2 regions of the Dehalobacter sp. genome follow, and region 1 is predicted to be linked to the other one. Evidence: a T-box and tRNA genes for the amino acid it is inferred to sense, from the RefSeq annotation. Region 1 holds a T-box; the other holds one or more tRNA genes.
What was found. The T-box of region 1 lies ahead of ileS (isoleucine--tRNA ligase). A T-box ahead of a tRNA ligase gene usually reads a tRNA of that ligase, here a tRNA-Ile.
Positions count from the first base shown of each region.

Region 1 (7,370 bases):
GTTCAGCATGATATCGAGTTTCACAAGATCCGCTTCCTTGTATCCGATCAGTTCATAGTCCAGAGACGCATACCCTTTGGTCCGGGATTTAAGCTGATCAAAATAATCATATACAATTTCGCTTAACGGAAGCTCATAATAGAGACTTACGCGCGAAGCGGTGATGTAATCCATGTTCAGGAACGTACCCCTTTTCTCCTGGTTCAGTTCCATGATGGTGCCTACGTACTCGGAGGGTACCATAATCGTAGCCTTGACCACAGGCTCTTCAATCGATTCGATCTTTCCTTCAGGCGGCAGAAGCGCAGGGTTATCGATAAAGACCTGTTCCTTGGCTGTGGTATTTACTTTATAAACAACGCTCGGTGCGGTCGTAATAATACTGAGGCCAAATTCCCTCTCGAGTCTCTCCTGGATAATTTCCATGTGCAGGAGACCCAGGAAACCACAGCGAAAACCAAAACCCAGCGCTGCGGACGTTTCATTTTCATACATTAAACTCGCATCATTCAACTGAAGTTTCTCCAGCGCATCCTTCAGCCTGTCAAAGTCGGAAGTTTCAACCGGATAAAGGCCGCAAAAAACCATCGATACCGCTTTGCGGTAGCCCGACAGCGGTTCCGCCGCCGCATGGTCGTTATCCGTCACGGTATCCCCGACCCGGGTATCCCCGACATTCTTGATACTGCCCGCGATATAGCCAACCTGGCCTGCCCTCAGCTCATCGACAATCGTCATTCCTGGGGTAAAAACACCAACTTCGGTGATTTCAAACATTTTTCCGGTGGACATCATCCTGATGTTCGTTCCTTTGGAGACTTTACCGTCAAATAATCGAATATAAGGGATCGCACCTTTGTAGGAATCAAACTTTGAGTCAAAAATCAATGACTTTAAAGGTTCTTCATCATCGCCCTTAGGCGGAGGAATCCTCTGGACAATGGCTTCCAGGATCTCTTCGACCCCAATCCCCACTTTGGCCGATGCGAGGATCGCCTCACTCGCGTCAATCCCAATCACATCTTCAATCTCCTGTTTGACTCTGTCAGGTTCTGCGCTTGGCAGATCTATTTTATTAATAACCGGAATGATCTCCAGGTCATTTTCCAAAGCAAGATAGACGTTGGCAAGAGTCTGCGCCTCAATACCCTGGGCCGCATCGACCACCAACAAAGCCCCTTCGCAGGCAGCCAGACTCCGGGAAACTTCGTAAGAAAAGTCAACATGTCCGGGAGTATCGATCAGATTCAGCTCATAGACCTCTCCGTTTTTTGCCTTGTAGCGCAAACGAACTGCCTGCAATTTGATGGTAATACCACGCTCCCGTTCCAAATCCATGGAGTCGAGAACCTGCTCCTTGAGTTCCCGGGTGGACATGGTTCCGGTATACTCAATCAGCCGATCGGCAAGAGTAGATTTGCCGTGATCGATATGGGCAATGATCGAAAAATTTCTGATTTTAGATGAAGCGTTTGCCATGGATATTCTTCTCTCCCCGAATATAATGCCAGCATATCATTATACCAAACTACCGCCTTGAAAAGCAAGGCGGCTCCGGAATGCCGGGGGGACAGGGGGAGTCCTTTTGCCCCCCAGCCCTCCTTATTTGCGTCGTTTGATCAGCATCTCGATGGCCATTTGGTACTCTTCCATCTTCAGCAGACGGGCAACTATAAAAAACACGAGCATGCCTACGAGTGCTCCGCTGATTAAAACAATCGTCGATCCCATTTTGCCAATTCCGACCCAAAGGGTCAGCAGATTCGCCCAAATCATGACGACAGCTGCCATGGCCAAAGCGGCTGCCAGTGTTTTACTAAACACGGCTGCGATTCTGCGCCCGTCAATTTTGCCGAGTTTGCGGCGCAGTACGATAAACAGCAGGAGCATCTGCATAATGGCTCCGAGGGTTACAGCCAGGGCCAAGCCGCCGCAAGCCAAAGGCCCGACTAAAATGTACATCCAGATTATGCTGGCAGCCATGGCGATAAGACCAAGAATAACCGGAATCCAGGTGTTCTGCATCGCATAAAAAGCACGCGGCAGAATCTGAATAATAGCCTGAGCAGTGATCCCCAGCGAAAAATACAGCAGCGGCACAGCCATGATATCCGTATCCCCTGCACTGAATTCACCATGCTGGAACAGAACCCGAATCAAAGGGAAGCGCAGGACGACCATCCCAATGGATATCGGAACCGTAATAAAGATAATCAGACGAATTGCACTCGAGATCGTCTCCAGAAAGTCTTTGGCCTTTTTCAGAGCAGCCTGCTCTGTTAAGGTCGGAAAAACAGCGACACCGATGGCCAGCGCGAAGATGCCGACCGGGACCTGGAAAAGACGGTAAGAGTACCAGATCGCAGTCAAGCTTCCCGGATCAAGCGCAGAACCGAGGTTGGAATTCACAATGACCTGGAATTGATTCAAGGTGTACATGATAATCATCGGGACAGCCAAGACCATGATCTTCCGGACCCCGGGATGTTTCAAATCGATCATTGGATAGTAGCGGAAGCCAACCCTGCGCAGGGAAGGGACCTGGACAAGAAAATTTACCGTAGCGCCGATCACGACCCCAAACGCAAAACCGGAGATACTCCGGGCCTCACCGGAATTAGCAAAAAGCGCCCCAAATAGGATGACGCTGGCATTGTAAAGGACCGTCCCCAGCGCGGACGGCCAAAATATTTTGTACGAGTTCAGGATACCCATCGTAATCCCGCTCAAAGCCAGAATGACCGGCTGCAGCAGTAAGATGCGGGTAAGATAGATGGTAAGTTCCTTATTCGCCGGACTGAATCCGGGTACCTGCATCTCAATAAACTTCGGAGTCAGCAGCATGCCTGCGATAACCAGGATACAGAGCAGAAGAAATGTCGCATTGGTTACCGAGCTGACGACTTTCCATCCTTCTTTTTCCTTTTCTTTGGCAATATATTCGGATAGGACAGGGATAAAGGCAGCACTCAACACCCCTCCGACCAACAGCCAGTAGAGCAGGTCCGGAAGAATAAAAGCCGTATTATACGCATCTGTAGCCGCCGTTTTCCCAAACAGGCCTGCCATCAGGGATTCCCTGACAAAACCGAGAAGCCTGGAAACAAGGTTGGCAGCCATCATGAAGCCTGCCGCTTTCATCATTTTTTGATTGTTTGTCATAATGATGCTGAAGGACCTTTCTATATACAAAGAAATGCACTCACTGCAAATTATATCATTTACCGAGATATTCCTTCAATACTTCGGCTATCGGTCCGGCTGCAGCCTGTGCTTCCTCCAACGTGTTTAGCTGACTGCCAATTTCCAGCAGGATTGCTCCGTCCGTGAGATACTGGTTATAGCGTGCTTCTGAGGCATAGCGGATTTTCGGGAAAAACAGTCCCGGGTATTTTTTTTCCGCAATCTTAATAATTTCACGCGCAATTGCATCATTCTTTTCCCAGTTTTGATTTTTCTGACCGATCACAATCATGACTCTGGCACACTCCTGTCCGTTAATCTTTGCAGTATCTTTGCCCACCTGGGAAGGAAGTCCGTCCCGGTGAAGATCGATCAGCAAACGGGTTGTTGGGTTTTTCTCGAGCATTTTTTTTGCTGCGAGATAGGAATGATTGTAGGCCTGGATATAGACAGCATCATTAACCTCCTCGGAATGTGCCGTATTGATTCCTGCCTGGTTCAATTTTTCAGTCAATAGCTGTCCAATCTCCACAATATCTCCGTTTTCACCTCCAGCTGACCGGTCTGCACCGCCATCCCCCGAATAGGACTCTGCACTGTGGGTGTGATAGATGCTTACCAGGACATCCTGCGCACTTTTAATCGGTTCAGGATCATGATAAAACGGATTATCGAGGGGTTCGAGCAGTGGTCCCTCCATTTCAGGATCATTGGGATAATAGGCCCAGCCCAGCCAGGTCGGCCCTTCGGAAGGAGGTGCATAGAAACTTAAAAAATACGTCCGAGCGTCGGATATGTTGACTCCGGTCAGCAAATACATTCCGATCCCTGCAGCAGCATTCCGTGTATCACTGATATAGGTTCGTTGTGGATAAGACATCCCCGGGGCGCCTTCCAGAAGTATAAGCTCAAACGGAAAACTTTTTTCAGACAATATTTTTATGGTATACTGAAAACTATCGTTGGAAATGCAAAAGTAAACAGAAAATGCAAGCAGCGCCAAGAGTAGTATGACCCCAACAGCTTTCAGACGGGTATTCCAAAAAAACAGGATAATCTCCTCCTTTCCATAATTAGGAATATGAAGGACAAACCTGTCTTAGAACATTGAAATATCCTTAATATTTTACACCTGCATTAACGCTGAATTTATACAGTGCAGAATTTTTAAGATGTACTTGGCATTTTTGCATGGGATGTCATATAATAGATATAATTTGAAGACAATTCAAGTATCAAACAGCAAGGAATGGGACAGTAGCTTAAAAGGAAGTCCACAGAAAGCAATCAAATGCTGAGAGATTGCGTCCGACTTTCAAGTGAAAATCACCCGGGAGCTGAACTTCAGAAATATGTACCTTGTCACTGTCAAGTGATCAATTAACAGGGTTCCAGTAAGAAGTTTCGCCTGCCCTGCGTTAACGGGTAAGAGTGATGTGTTTGACGTAATTTCATGTACCTCAGACATATAATCAGGGTGGTACCGCGGTTTAGTCGTCCCTAAGTTATTCATACTTAGGGATTTTTACTTTTTTCATATGATAACTTGAGGGTTGACGAGGAACTAATTAGTCATTAATGAATTGATAAAGGAGAATCTCTATGAAAAAATTTAAATCTTTAGCTGAAAACCCCGTTGCTGGACGGGAAAAACAAATATCAGATTACTGGGATTCGATTGATATTCTGCAGAAGACAATCGAAAACCGCGAAGGCGCGGAACCGTTCGTGTTTTATGAGGGTCCGCCTACAGCCAACGGCAAGCCGGGTATTCACCATGTCATGGCGAGAACACTGAAGGATTCCGTCTGCCGGTATCAGAACATGAAAGGTTTTCAGGTCAAACGGAAGGCGGGATGGGATACGCACGGACTGCCGGTGGAAATCGAAGTTGAAAAACAGTTGAATCTTTCCGACAAACAAGGTATAGAAGCGTATGGGATCGCCCAGTTCAATGAAAAATGCCGCGACTCTGTGTTTACGTATGAAAAACAGTGGCGCGAAATGACGATCCGGATGGGTTATTCGATTGATCTGGATCATCCGTATATTACCCTGGATAACAATTATATTGAAAGTGTCTGGTGGATTCTGGACAAATTTTTCAGAGAAGGATATATGTACGAAGGTCACAAGATTCTTCCGTACTGCTCCAGATGTGGAACCGGACTTGCTTCCCACGAAGTCGCGCTGGGCTATAAAGAAATTAAAACGAATACAGTCATTGTCAAATTCAAACGCCAAGAATATGACGAGTATTTTCTGGCCTGGACGACCACACCATGGACCTTGCCCTCCAATGCTGCACTGACGGTAAGCCCGACCGAAACCTACGTCAAAGTCCGCAGCAATGATGAGATTTATTATCTATCGAAGACGCTTGCACCGAAAGTACTCGGCGACGATTATGAAGTCCTGCAGGAATTAAAAGGCACTGAGCTTGAATATATGGAGTATGAGCAGCTGATGCCGTTCTTAACCGCCGACAAAAAGGCTTTTTTTGTGACGACTGCCGATTATGTCACGACAGAGGACGGTACCGGGATCGTCCATACCGCACCCGCTTTTGGTGAAGACGATTATAACACCGGAAAGCGCTACAACCTGCCGGTTTTTCAACCGGTGGACGAATCGGGCAAATTTATCGCAACGCCTTGGAAGGATAGCTTTGTGATGGATGCCGACCTGGATATCATCAAGTGGCTGCATGCCGAGGGCAAACTGTTTAAAAAGGAAAAATTGGAGCATAATTACCCGCACTGCTGGCGCTGTCAGACCCCTCTGCTGTACTACGCCAAACCAAGCTGGTACATTGCGATGACCAAACTAAAAGATCAGCTTGTCGCCAATAACAAAACAGTTGAATGGTATCCCGACTTTGTCGGTGAAAAACGTTTTGGCAACTGGCTTGAAAATGTCAATGACTGGGCATTGTCCCGTAACCGCTACTGGGGGACTCCGCTGAATATCTGGCGCTGCGGATGCGGCCATACTGCTTCGGTCGGCTCCCGCAAAGAACTTGTGGAAAAAGCAATCGAAAAGATTGATGAAACCATCGAACTGCACCGACCTTACGTCGATGATGTTCATATCCGCTGTGAAAAGTGCGGCAAACCGATGACCCGGGTCAGTGAAGTCATTGACTGCTGGTTTGACAGCGGCGCGATGCCCTATGCTCAGCATCATTATCCGTTTGAAAACAAAGAGAACTTCCATGAACTGTTCCCGGCTGATTTTATCTGTGAAGGGATCGATCAGACCCGCGGCTGGTTCTACTCCCTGCTCGCGATCTCGACCTTTGTGATGGGCCGTTCCCCGTATAAGCGGGTTCTGGTCAACGATCTGGTTTTAGACAAGCAGGGACAGAAAATGTCCAAATCCAAAGGCAACACGGTAGACCCGTTTGAACTGTTTGACCAGTACGGTGCCGACACGCTCAGATGGTATTTGCTTTATGTGTCTCCGGCCTGGACACCTAAACGCTTTGACATCGAAGGCCTTAAGGAAGTCCAGAGCAAGTTCTTCGGGACACTCCGCAACGTCTATACCTTTTTTGCGCTCTATGCGAATACCGATGAGGTCGACCCGAGAGATTTCTTTATCGAATACAAAAAGCGGCCGGAGCTCGACAGGTGGATCCTCTCCAAATATCACGCCCTGCTCAATGACGTTGAAACCAATCTCGCTGTCTATGATCTGACTAAAGCGGTCCGAAAAATACAAGAATTTGTCAGCGAGGACCTCTCCAACTGGTATATCCGGCGATCCCGCCGCAGATTCTGGGATTCCGGCCTATCGGACGACAAGAAGGCCGTCTATAACACCACGTATGAAATCCTGGTCGGCATCGCCAAAATCTCAGCACCGTTCGCACCTTATCTGGCGGAAGAAATCTACCGTAACCTGACCGGTGAGACTTCGGTCCACCTGGCAGATTATCCGGAATATGTCTCGACTATGATCGATCAGAACGTCGAAAACAGAATGGATTTGGTCAGGAATTTAGTCACCCTCGGCAGATCTGCCCGGGAACAGGTCAGGATCAAAGTCCGTCAGCCGATCCAGCAAATCCTAGTTGACGGGAAATATGAAGTCCTGATCGCCGATTTAATTCCACTGATTCAGGAAGAGCTCAATGTAAAGGAAGTTATTTTTGCGAATAACTTAAGCGATTTTATGAATTTCAT
Region 1 covers NZ_JAPDHR010000041.1:11,880-19,249, forward strand. The annotation lists gene lepA (translation elongation factor 4) at 1-1,479, opposite strand, end outside; gene murJ (murein biosynthesis integral membrane protein MurJ) at 1,603-3,162, opposite strand; gene spoIIP (stage II sporulation protein P) at 3,218-4,063, opposite strand; T-box leader at 4,420-4,688, shown strand; gene ileS (isoleucine--tRNA ligase) at 4,786-7,370, shown strand, end outside.

Region 2 (7,370 bases), on a different contig from region 1:
CGGCTCCGTCCAGCGCCCGGAACATGCCTTCACCGTTTGTCTGGAAGAAACATTCGCTGTAGGCATCACTGTGCTCGCCATCGGTAATTCCACTGCCGACGCCTTCGGCGGTCAGAGCCTTCCGGATGGTCTCGACGTGTTCTTCCGGAACAAAAGTGACGATCTTAATCAGTTTCTCAGCAGAGGTGGTTTCCAGGAACTCTTTTTTCTGCAGTCCGAGCATTTCCGCAAACGTCAGGCTCGATGACAAATACGACTGATCCAGATTCGTGTGGGCAGCATAATATGAGATCCCATTGCGGAAAAGCGATAGGGGGGCCAAGGCCGCCTGGTTGTCCATACGGAGATTCTTCAGCGGTTTAAACAGCAGCGGGTGGTGGGAAACAATCAGTTCAGCTTTTTCCGAAACAGCTTCTTCGACGGCTTCCATGGTTCCGTCCAGCGTCAGTAAAATCTTATTGACGCGCTGGGCGCTGCTGCCGACCAGGAGTCCGGGATTGTCCCAGTCTTCTGCCCAGGAACGCGGCGCTATCTTTTCGATGAGTTGTTCAACCTGGCCTACTGATACAGCCATCTTTTTATTACCTCCATCATGGCGATTTCCTGCCTCATCTGTTCTGCTCTCTGGGAAACTGCAGCCCTGTTTGTGCGCATCATTTCCAGAACGACTCTTCTGAGATTGCTCGTGGTGTCGGCAATGATGTCGTTTAACCGGGGTTCTTTGCGTTCGATGATCAGCGGTCCGAGCTGCCAGATGAAATTACGCAGCGTCTGTTCCAGATCCTTTGCTGCTTCCAACGCAGGCACTCCGGTACAGTCCGCGGCAATATCCTGAATGACCTGCTTCATCCGCTGTTCGACTTCCTCTCTATCCAGACCTTCTGAGCGGGACAGGCAAATGACGGTATACAGCCTGCCGTCTTCTTCTGTCAGACATTCTTCGCTCAGCCTCCAACCCTCAGAAAGCAGTTCGAATCTGACCCTGTTTTCTGCGCCCTGCGGCTGAAGGATCAATGTCTGAACACTCTGCAGTACGTCCGGCTTCGTGGCGAGTATTTCGAGGATCGTCACGCCGCCCATACCGGCAATGACCAATGTATCGACTTCTCCCGACTCCAGCGGAATCAGTCCGTCTCCGTGCCGGATCTGGATGTTGTCCTGTAATCCATAGGCTTTAACATTTTCGACAGCAGATTCATAAGGCCCTCTGTGGACATCTACCCCGACAGCCTGGCAAATCACTCCGGCCTGTACCAGATAGACAGGCAGATAGGCGTGGTCCGTACCGATATCCCCGATTCTGGCGCCGGCGGGCACCAGTGACGCAATTGTCTCCAGGCGGGAGCCAAGCTTTATGGCCGTTTTATTTTCCAGTTTATTATCTTGCTGTTCTGAAACCATTGTATTCCTCAATGTTATCATCCCTATAACAATAAACTCCGGCTTGCACCAGAGTTTTGTTTTTGATTTCAAATTCATTATTTTTGGTGGTGGGCCCACCTGGGATCGAACCAGGGACCAACCGGTTATGAGCCGGCCGCTCTACCGCTGAGCTATAGGCCCAAAAAATATGGCTCCCCGAGCTGGATTCGAACCAGCAACCTATCGGTTAACAGCCGATTGCTCTACCGTTGAGCTATCGAGGAAAGCCTGCGACGTTTATTATACGGAATTATTGCGCGATGGTCAAGCATGTTTTATCAATTTTATCTTGCGTTATCTGGATTCATCTCAACTTTTCTTAATCCTTTTTAGTCTTATTTATTGTCTTTAGCATAACAAGAATTTTTTAAGAAAATCCTGATTTTTAGTCTAAATAATCCTTCAATTTTTTGCTGCGGCTTGGATGGCGGAGCTTGCGCAGCGCCTTGGCCTCGATCTGCCTGATTCTTTCTCTGGTTACGCCGAATTCCTGGCCGACTTCCTCCAAAGTCCTGGTGCGTCCGTCATCGAGTCCGAAACGCAGTCTGAGGACTTTCTCTTCTCTTGGGGTGAGCGTCTCAAGGACCTCTTCAAGCTGTTCCTTGAGCAGGATGAATGACGCGGCTTCAGAGGGAGCCGGAGCATCCTCGTCGGGAATAAAATCTCCGAGGTGGGAATCTTCCTCTTCCCCGATCGGTGTTTCCAAAGAAACAGGTTCCTGAGCGATCTTTAAGATCTCCCGCACACGTTCTTCCGGTATCTCCATGACCTTGGCTGTTTCATCCGGGGTTGGATCGCGGCCCAGTTCCTGCAGGAGCTGTCTGTTGACCCGGATCAGTTTATTAATCGTTTCGACCATATGAACCGGTATGCGGATCGTTCTGGCCTGGTCGGCGATCGCGCGCGTGATGGCCTGTCTGATCCACCAGGTTGCATACGTACTGAATTTAAAGCCTTTGCGGTAATCAAATTTTTCCACAGCTTTAATCAGACCAAGATTGCCCTCTTGGATCAGGTCCAGGAAAAGCATGCCGCGGCCCACATAGCGCTTGGCAATACTGACCACCAGACGCAGGTTTGCTTCCGCCAGACGGCGCTTGGCCATTTCATCCCCGGCCTCCATCTTGAGAGCCAGTTCAATCTCATCTTCCGCTGTCAGCAAAGGAACCCGGCCGATCTCCTTCAGGTACATCCTGACGGGATCGTCGATCCCCACACCTTCAGGAATGGAAAGGTCAATGTCTGTTTCATTAGCGATCTCGTCGGCAAGATCTTTTGTTTCTTTGTCGATAACCACTTCGACGCTGTCGTCAACAACATCAATACCGAGCCCGCTCAGCTGGTCATAGATCTCCTCAATCTGGTCCTCAGAAAGGTCGACCTTCTGCAAAGCATTGGCAATCTCATCATAGGTAAGATTACCCTTGGTTTTGCCCAGCTCAATTAAAGTCGAGACATTTTCCTTTTTCATTTCATCTACGGTCACGGAATTCTCCCCTTCCAGCGGATAATTCGCAACAAATTGTTTCTTATTATTTCTCGCCACGTTTCAACCGCTCTCCTATCTCCTGGAGCAGGACAAGCGCCCCAGTCATATCTCCAGTTTTTTCCAGCAAAATCATTTTGGCCTGCAAATCTTCGATCGTCTCTTTCTTCTTTGTCTCCTTAATCAAAGCAATGCAGTCCTTAAGGAGCATATCGGCTTTATCGAAATCGATGGACAATTCATATATTTCGGCAAGACGCCTTTGAACCTTCTCATACCAGCTGTCATCATTGATAAGATTCAAACTGTTTTCCGGGAAATTCTCGAAGATATATCTATGTTCCTGCAGCCTCCAAAATTCCTTATCCAGGTTGTCGGCTACTTGATTTTTATAATTGGGATTCTCCAGGATGATTCTGAGAATGGTCTGTTCGGCCCGGAAAACTCCTAAATGGACATAAGATTCGTTAGAACTGTCAATGTCCGTCCCTTCTATAGTATTTCTTTTTTTTACAGAAATATCCTGTTGTTGCGAAAAAATTTCGGAATTACCCCTGTTTCCTCTGGTTTTCTTCGTCAAGCTGTCGATCTCGTGCTGAACTGCTTCGAGCGTGAGACCGAGCTCCAGACTTAGATATCTTTCATATCCTTCTTTCTCAACTACGCTTGAAACTTTAAGGATATCGGGAGCAAGCTTTCTGATCAGCTCTGCTTTATCCGGTATGGTCCGCAGGGGGGTGTCCCGGATCAGCATTTTATATTTAAACTCGATGAAAGTAATGGTATTTTCGAGTTTCTTGCGGAATTCAGCGACGGTGTGCTTTTTCAGGAATTCATCAGGATCCTTGGCATCCTCGAGCAGCAGCACCTGAATGTTCAGGCCTTCATCAAGAAGGATCTCACCGGCGCGCAGGGCTGCCTGAATCCCTGCCTTATCCGAGTCATAGCCGATTACGATCTTGCCTGAATATTTTTTAAGCAGCCTGGACTGATCCTTAGTCAGGGCGGTTCCGAGTGAGGCGACAGCATTTGTGAAGCCTGCTCTCTGCGCTGCGATTGTATCCATATACCCTTCAAGGAGTAAAGAATACCCTGCCTCCCTGATTCCCCGGGAAGCCAGATGAATGCCGTAAAGATTGCGTCCTTTATGAAAAAATTTTGTTTCCGGTGAATTCAGATATTTAGGTGTAGAATCATCGAGCACCCTTCCGCCAAAAGCAATCGGAGCCCCTTTGACATCGAGGATAGTATAAATCACCCTGTTGCGGAACCTGTCGTAATAACTGATTTCCTGCTCACTGGTTTCCCTACGGACAGCGAGCCCGAATTCAGCCAGTTCTTCCGGTGCGACTCCTTTGTCTGCAAGCTCCCTGATCAAGCCATCCCACCTGTCCGGCGCAAACCCAAGACGGAAATCCCGGATGACTTCGGGGCCAATCCCTCTGTGTTCAAAGTAAGCCAGTCCATCCTGTCCTTCGGGACGATGCAGAAGCACGTCGTGGTAGTAGCAGGCAGCCCACTCATGAATCTCCCGCCAGCGGCTGCGCTGGGCTTCGTTCTTCCTTTCCTCCGAAGAAAGCTCTCTTTCCGGCAGCGCCATCCCATACTTCCCGGCTACCTTCTTCAAAGCTTCGATGAAGGCTAAGCCTTCTTTCTTCATCAGGAAAGAAAAAACATTTCCGCCGGTGTGGCAGCCAAAACAGTAGAACATCTGACGATCGGGATTTACATTGAAACTCGGTGTCTTTTCAGAATGAAACGGACAAAGCCCTTGATAGTTTTTGCCCGTACGTTTCAGCACCACATGTTCAGAGATAATTTCAACAATGTCAGCTTGGCGGCGTACTTCTTCGATAAAATCCTCAGATATTTTATAATCCATACCAGCACGCCCTTCATGGATTTACGTTTTTCTGACAAGTCTTTATCTTTTTCGATAAACTTTTTATTTTTCCTTCTTATTTTGAGACAATTTTTTGCACTTTTTGTTTAGTACTTTATCTCCCTGCTACTCTTTAGGAATAAAAAGATGTTTGAAGATGCTGATGGCATAGTTGTCTGTCAGACCCGCAACATAGTCAGTGATGGCTTGTTTCAGATCTCCCCCTGTCCATCTCAGATAATCTTCAGGCAGAATTTCCGGGTGATGCAGGTAGTAATCGAAAAGAATTCCCAAAATCAATCGGCTTTTGCTTCGTTCCTCCTGCAGTGAGCTGCTGTAGTATACTCTCTCAAACATGAAGTCGCGGAATTCTTTCATGATTGCGGAGATTTCTGCGGACTGACAAATCGTGTCCTTGCCTTCGGAAGCCTGAATCATATCGAGGACCATGGTCGTGATCATTTCGCTGGTGCTGGAGCCGATCTCTTTTCTGATCGTGGCCGGAAGGTCGTTCACGGACAGAATCTCAGCGCGCAAAGCATCGTCAAAATCGTGGCAGAGATAGGCAATCCTGTCTCCAATCCTTACAATCTGCCCCTCCAATGTATTGGGCATCCCAGGACCGGTATGGTGTAGAATTCCGTCCAGAACCTGCTCCGTGAGGTTTAGGCCCTCGCCGTTTCCGGTAAGGACAGTGTAGATTCTGACCGACTGTTCATTGTGTTCAAAATGGCCGATCAGGGAGGCCAGCGTTTCTTCTCCGACGTGTCCAAAAGGTGTATGACCGACATCGTGACCCAGGGAAATTGCCTCAATCAGATCTTCGTTTAAGCTCAGCGCCCGGCCGATAGTCCGGCAGATCTGTGCGACTTCCAGGCTGTGCGTCATCCTGGTTCGATAGTGATCTCCGACAGGAGCAATATAGACCTGCGTTTTGTGTTTCAGACGGCGAAAAGGCTTGCTGTGCAAAATCCTGTCCCTGTCTCGTTGAAACCTGGTTCGAACGCTGCATTCGACTTCTTCTCTCGTTCTCCTTGCTTCGGCACTTTTCGCTGCCAGAGGCGAGAGCCGCTGAAATTCATGTTCCTCCGTTCTTAACCTGATCGACTGGGACATCTACAACCACCTTCTTCACAAGAATCAAAAGGGATCAGACGCGAAAACAAAAGAAATAGCACCTGAGGCCACAATTCCGCCACTTTCTGGCGGAATAAGCTAAGACTTTGTACTTCGTCTTTTATTTTTCACAAAAAACCTTCAGACGTTCTTTCAATTCTTTAACTGTTTAATTCAACATTAAGTTTAAAAATCCTGCTTAAAGTATTAAATTGTATCATAAAATAAAATATTTACAAAATACTGCAAAAGTCATCTTTCACGTTAAATTGTCAGTTAACTGCGCTCTGGGGCTGATTGCTTACCACATTACGTAAAGACATTATAGTGACAAGACCTCTCAATATTCGGGTAGGTAGGTCTGGGTACCACAATACAGCCTACAACTACAACCACCCAAACAAAAAAAAATGACGCCTCAATGTTATTGATGACGTCATTCCCATTGGTCTAGGTTTTGATATCGTGCAGTGCCGCTTAAGCCCGATTCTTTAAGGCAGCCTGAGCAGCGCCTAGGCGGGCAATTGGTACGCGGAAGGGTGAACAGGAGACATAGTCCAGGTTGATTTCCTGGCAAAATTCGATTGAGGAAGGATCTCCGCCGTGTTCACCGCAGATTCCGATTTTGATGCCCGGATTTGCTTTACGTCCGAGATCGACGCAGATCTTCATGATCCTGCCAACGCCGTCCCGGTCTAAGACTGCAAATGGGTTATTGGCCAAGATATTCTGGTTCAAATAGTCGGGCAGGAATTTGCCTTCAGCGTCGTCACGGGAGAAGCCTAAAACAGTCTGGGTAAGGTCATTGGTTCCAAACGAGAAGAACTCGGCAAACGGTGCAATTTCGTCTGCGGTAAGCGCCGCTCTCGGCACTTCGATCATCGTTCCGATTTGGTAGTTGATCTTGACGCCTTCGGTTTTGATGATTTCCTGAGCGATTTCCTCGGTTTGCTTGCGCAGAATTTCAAGTTCTTTATGATGAATGACAAGCGGGATCTTGACATGCGGACGCACGTCAACTCCTTCTTTCACGAGTCTAGCTGCAGCTTTAAAAATAGCTCTGGACTGCATCGCGTAGATTTCCGGATACGAGATTCCAAGACGGCAGCCGCGATGCCCGAGCATCGGATTCATCTCCTGGAGACCGCGGACTTTCTTCAGCAGAACCTCTTTATCCTTGATTTCCTTTTGGACTTTTTCATCCTGCAGGTTGGCCGTGAGTTTTAATTCCTGAATCTCGAGAGCAAGTTCTTCGCCATTTGGCAGGAATTCATGGAGAGGCGGATCCAGCAGACGGATCGTCACCGGCAGTCCGTGCATGGCCTTCAAAATGCCGTAGAAATCGCCTTCCTGCATCGGCAGAAGTTCAGCCAAGGCAGCTTCTCTTTCGGGAAGCGTCTGAGCCAGAATCATCTTCTGGACAATCGGGATACGGGCAGGATCCATAAACATGTGTTCCGTCCG
Region 2 covers NZ_JAPDHR010000039.1:20,407-27,776, forward strand. The annotation lists gene OKX56_RS10810 (Nif3-like dinuclear metal center hexameric protein) at 1-574, opposite strand, end outside; gene OKX56_RS10815 (tRNA (adenine(22)-N(1))-methyltransferase) at 559-1,422, opposite strand; tRNA gene OKX56_RS10820 (tRNA-Ile) at 1,489-1,563, opposite strand; tRNA gene OKX56_RS10825 (tRNA-Asn) at 1,572-1,646, opposite strand; gene rpoD (RNA polymerase sigma factor RpoD) at 1,808-2,968, opposite strand; gene dnaG (DNA primase) at 2,955-4,790, opposite strand; gene OKX56_RS10840 (deoxyguanosinetriphosphate triphosphohydrolase) at 4,917-5,906, opposite strand; gene ppdK (pyruvate, phosphate dikinase) at 6,384-7,370, opposite strand, start outside.
Region 2: it has a tRNA-Ile gene. The T-box ahead of ileS (isoleucine--tRNA ligase) is inferred to sense a tRNA for this amino acid. The anticodon was not compared.